Regions from separate parts of the Clostridium kluyveri DSM 555 genome, predicted to be linked through region 2. Evidence: riboswitches for the same ligand, from Rfam matches in the RefSeq annotation. Region 2 holds a riboswitch; the other holds the start of a gene.
The links. Region 2 has a riboswitch for FMN ahead of ribD (bifunctional diaminohydroxyphosphoribosylaminopyrimidine deaminase/5-amino-6-(5-phosphoribosylamino)uracil reductase RibD). Riboswitches for the same ligand answer to the same signal wherever they lie in the genome.
Positions count from the first base shown of each region.

Region 1: another riboswitch for FMN. It lies ahead of CKL_RS17585 (ECF transporter S component); the one in region 2 lies ahead of ribD (bifunctional diaminohydroxyphosphoribosylaminopyrimidine deaminase/5-amino-6-(5-phosphoribosylamino)uracil reductase RibD).

Region 1 is NC_009706.1:3,662,251-3,664,461, forward strand. It holds gene CKL_RS17580 (hypothetical protein) at 1-89, opposite strand, end outside; gene CKL_RS17585 (ECF transporter S component) at 213-839, opposite strand; FMN riboswitch at 1,079-1,197, opposite strand; gene CKL_RS17590 (Tex family protein) at 1,321-2,211, opposite strand, start outside.
Region 2 is NC_009706.1:2,205,721-2,207,931, reverse strand. It holds gene CKL_RS10630 (transglutaminase domain-containing protein) at 1-411, shown strand, start outside; FMN riboswitch at 557-673, shown strand; gene ribD (bifunctional diaminohydroxyphosphoribosylaminopyrimidine deaminase/5-amino-6-(5-phosphoribosylamino)uracil reductase RibD) at 950-2,059, shown strand; gene CKL_RS10620 (riboflavin synthase) at 2,081-2,211, shown strand, end outside.

The DNA of each region.
Region 1 (2,211 bases), 1.5 Mb from region 2:
CCTATTTCAAAAGACAACTTTGCAGATATTTGTTTACTATTCATGTTATATACACTATTTACATTCCATATTCCCGCCAACTTAATCACCCTTTATAATTTATTAAAAATATCTCTTAATTGAAATTATCGTATACAATTACTGTTTTATAAAGTGAAAATACAATAAAAAAATCTGGAGACATGTCCCAGATTTTTAGTTACTATTTTATGCTAAATTTTTACTTTTTCAGAGTTCTTTATTTTATTATGTTCCTGCTTTAACAGAGGTGAAACACTCTTGTAAAGAACTAGTGTTAAAATGGTAAGAGCTATACCTTTTAACAAGTTAAATGGAACAATAGCCAGTAATACAAATGTATTCAAATCCGTTATGCTGCTATTTATTTTCGCTGCCATATCCACCATTGCACTTATAGGAAAATTAAGTGCTCTTTCATAAAGTGGAAGCAATATGAAATAATTCAAAAGTCCCGCTGCTATTGACATTGCGATAGTGGCTGCCCCTAAACTTATCACTGCCACCTTTCTGGTCTTATGCCTGTTATATATATACCCCGCTGTAAAAACTAAAACAGAACCTACTGCAAAGTTTGCAAGTTCTCCTACAAATGCAGTTTTTCCATTGAATATTCCATGAAGTACATTTTTCAAAAACTCTATGGCAATTCCAGCTCCAGGTCCTAATGCAAAAGTTCCAATTAAAGCCGGCAAATCGCTTATATCCATTTTTAAAAATGTCGGAAATATAGGAATTGCAACTTCTATGAACATAAATAAAAATCCTATTACACCTAACAATGATACCTTCACTAATCTGTTTAATTTACTACTGTTCATTTTAAATACCCTCCTAAAATATTAAGTATAATCTCCTAGGTGAATAATCAAGTGATTCTTAGGTTCAGATGGAGTTTGCTCATGAGTAATACTTTTTCTCCATCTGAAGCTTAGAAGAACTTATCCAGGGGCGTAACAATGCTTATCCCTCACTTTGAAGAAGATGGGGTGTTAGCAATGATAGCCTTCGGATAAAATAAAAAAACCCGGCAAAAACACCAGGGCTAATAAACATATTATTCTATCTTCTCCCATCCAGACTTTACTGTCGGCTTCAGAATTTCACTGAATCATGCTGAACACGCAGCTCGCGGGCTATACCGCCGGTGGGGAATTTCACCCCGCCCTGAAGATTATATTTTAATTTTTATAGGTTCATTATAATACTTTTAACGACAAAATTCAATACATTGTTAAAATAATTTTTATTCATTAATAAATATTTATTGCTAATTATGCTAATTTCATATTCATTTTTCTGCTATTTCATGCTAAGTGCAATTCTTTTTCTTTTTTCATCTACTTCAAGTACAGTTACATTTACAATATCTCCTACCTTAACCACATCTAGTGGATGTTTTACAAATTTATCAGACAACTGGCTTATATGCACTAAACCATCCTGATGAACACCTATATCTACAAAAGCACCAAAGTCTGCTACATTCCTAACTGTACCTGTAAGTGTCATTCCCGGCTTGAGTTGATTCATATCAACTATTCCCGTTTTCAATATAGGCTTTGGCAGCTCTTCTCTTGGATCTCTTCCTGGTTTTTTTATTTCTTTCATTATATCCTTTAAGGTAGGAATTCCTATATTAAGTCCTTTTAACACATTATCTATGCCAATCTTTTCAACCCTGTTTTCTATATCTACAAGGCCATTATTTTTTAAGTCTTCATCACTATACCCAAGGGTCTTCAAAAGTTTTTTGGCATCACTATAGGACTCCGGATGCACCGAGGTATTATCAAGTGGTTCATTACTTTCCATAACCCTTAAAAATCCTGCACATTGTTCAAAAGCTTTTGCTCCCAGTCTTTTAACCTTCAAAAGCTCTTTTCTATTTTTAAACTTACCATTTTCTTCTCTATAAGCTACAATATTTGCGGCTATAGATGAATTTATTCCAGATATATAAGATAGTAAAGAAGCCGTTGCCATATTCAAATCTACTCCTACACTATTTACACAATCTTCTACAATACCCTCTAGAGACTCATCTAATTTTTTTGGGGAAACATCATGTTGATATTGACCTACCCCTATGGATTTAGGATCTATTTTCACAAGTTCCGCCAGAGGATCCTGAAGTCTTCTTCCTATGGATATAGCTCCTCTTAGTGATACATTTATATCGGGATATTCTTT
Region 2 (2,211 bases):
TGGGATGATCCCGTTATAAGTGATGGCTCAAATAGGCTTTCTCACTCCTATTTTAACATAACCGATGATCAGATTGCCAAAAATCATAGGTGGAATACAGATGATTATCCTGAATGTACCAGCACAGAATACAGTTTTGATAATCTTAATGTAGTGGAGAAGGATGTTTACGGCAATGATATAAAAGTTGTTGATAACTATAATGATTTTTATAGTGCAGTAGAAGAGGTATTATCACAAGGGGAAAATTCTGTAAGTGTAAAAATATTGAATTATAATTCAAGTGAGTATGATATAACCCAGATTTTAAATGAAATATGCAAAAAGTACAATATTTCAGAGGGAGTTACTATAACTACTTACTCAGATGAAATTTCAGGAGCAAAATATGTTGTCATAGTAAAATCTTAAGTTATTGTTAGTTATCAATGTAAATTTTTGTAGTATTTATAATTTAAGTCAATAAAATTGTATTAAAGATTACAATTTTTTTAAAAGTTTCTATTGACAAGTGAAAAAAAGAAGTATATATTAAAATCATAGTTAAAACTTAATAATATGCTTTCGGGGCAGGGTGAAATTCCCGATCGGCGGTATAGTCCGCGAGCTGATTATCAGCAGGAACTGGTTGGATTCCAGTACCGACAGTAAAGTCTGGATGGAGAAAGTGGAAGTTTTTTGTAGTATGTATTTTATGTGCTAGGTTGTTTTTATTGTGTTTATTATCCCCCTGAAAGTATTTTCAGGGGGATTTTTGCATGAGAAAAATCTGAAGATAATTGCTTATAGCTGTAACTTATCCAGGGGCAGGCAGTGTATTTCCATATTTGAGAAGCTGAGATACTGGTATTGGTAGCTTGTACATAAGAACTGCATAGGTTTTGCCCTTTTACTTGTAAAATTTATATAAAAAGTAATAATATTCTTTTGGAGTGGAGGATTCAATTTTATGAATTATGACAATAAAGATGAACATTATATGGAAATTGCTTTAGAGCTGGCATCAAAGGGAGAAGGTTTTGTGAATCCAAATCCACAGGTGGGAGCCCTTGTAGTAAAAGAAGGTAACATAGTAGGAAGAGGTTATCACAAATTTTATGGAGGACCTCATGCAGAGGTATATGCATTAAAAGAAGCAGGTGATAAAGCTGCAGGCGGGCAGATATACGTGACTTTGGAGCCTTGTTCTCATTACGGCAAAACTCCACCCTGTGTAGAAGCTATAGTAAGAGCAGGAATAAAAAAAGTAGTGGTTGCATTAAAGGATCCTAATCCACTAGTTTCAGGTAGAGGCATAGAGTTTTTAAGGAATAAGGGAATAGAAGTGGTTACAGGCGTTTTAGAAAAAGAAGCCTTAAATATAAATGAAATATTTATAAAATATATCAGTGATAAGCTTCCTTTTGTAATATTGAAATCTGCAGTAACTTTAGATGGTAAAATAGCAACTGTTACAGGACAGTCAAAGTGGATAACCTGTGAAGAATCCAGAAATTTTGTACATCACATAAGAAATAGGGTTATGGCAATTGCAGTGGGGATAGGTACCATACTTTCGGATAATCCACTTTTAACCACAAGACTTGAGAAAAAATGTAAAAGTCCTATAGCTGTGGTTTTAGATTCTAAGTTAAGAATACCTCTGGATTGTAAGATTTTTGATACACTTAAATATAGGAAAATCATAATAGCTTGTACAGAGGGATATGATGAAGATAAAAAGTATGAAATTGAGAAAATGGGAGTGGATGTAATTATCTGTCCTAAAGATGAATCTGGTCATGTGAATCTAAAGATTCTAATAGAAAAGTTAGGAAATATTGGTATAGATAGTTTGTTTATAGAGGGAGGGGGCTCACTTAATTTTTCTGCTTTAAGTTCAGGAATTGTAGATAAAGTTATTTATTTTATAGCCCCTAAAATAATAGGTGGATTAGAGGCCAAAACTTCTGTAGAAGGAAAAGGTATTGAAGATTTAAATAAAGCCGTTAAATTAAAAAATATTAGCTATTTAAAATCAGGAGAAGATATGATGATTCAAGGATATGTAGAAAAGTAATTAAAAAAGGGGAGGGGAATATTGTTTACAGGTTTAGTAGAGGAAATTGGACAAATATTGGAAATAAAAAATGGAGAAAATTCTTCTAGAATAACTATCTCTTCCAGGAAAGTTTTAGAAGAGGTTAAATTAGGAGACAGTATAGCTGTAAA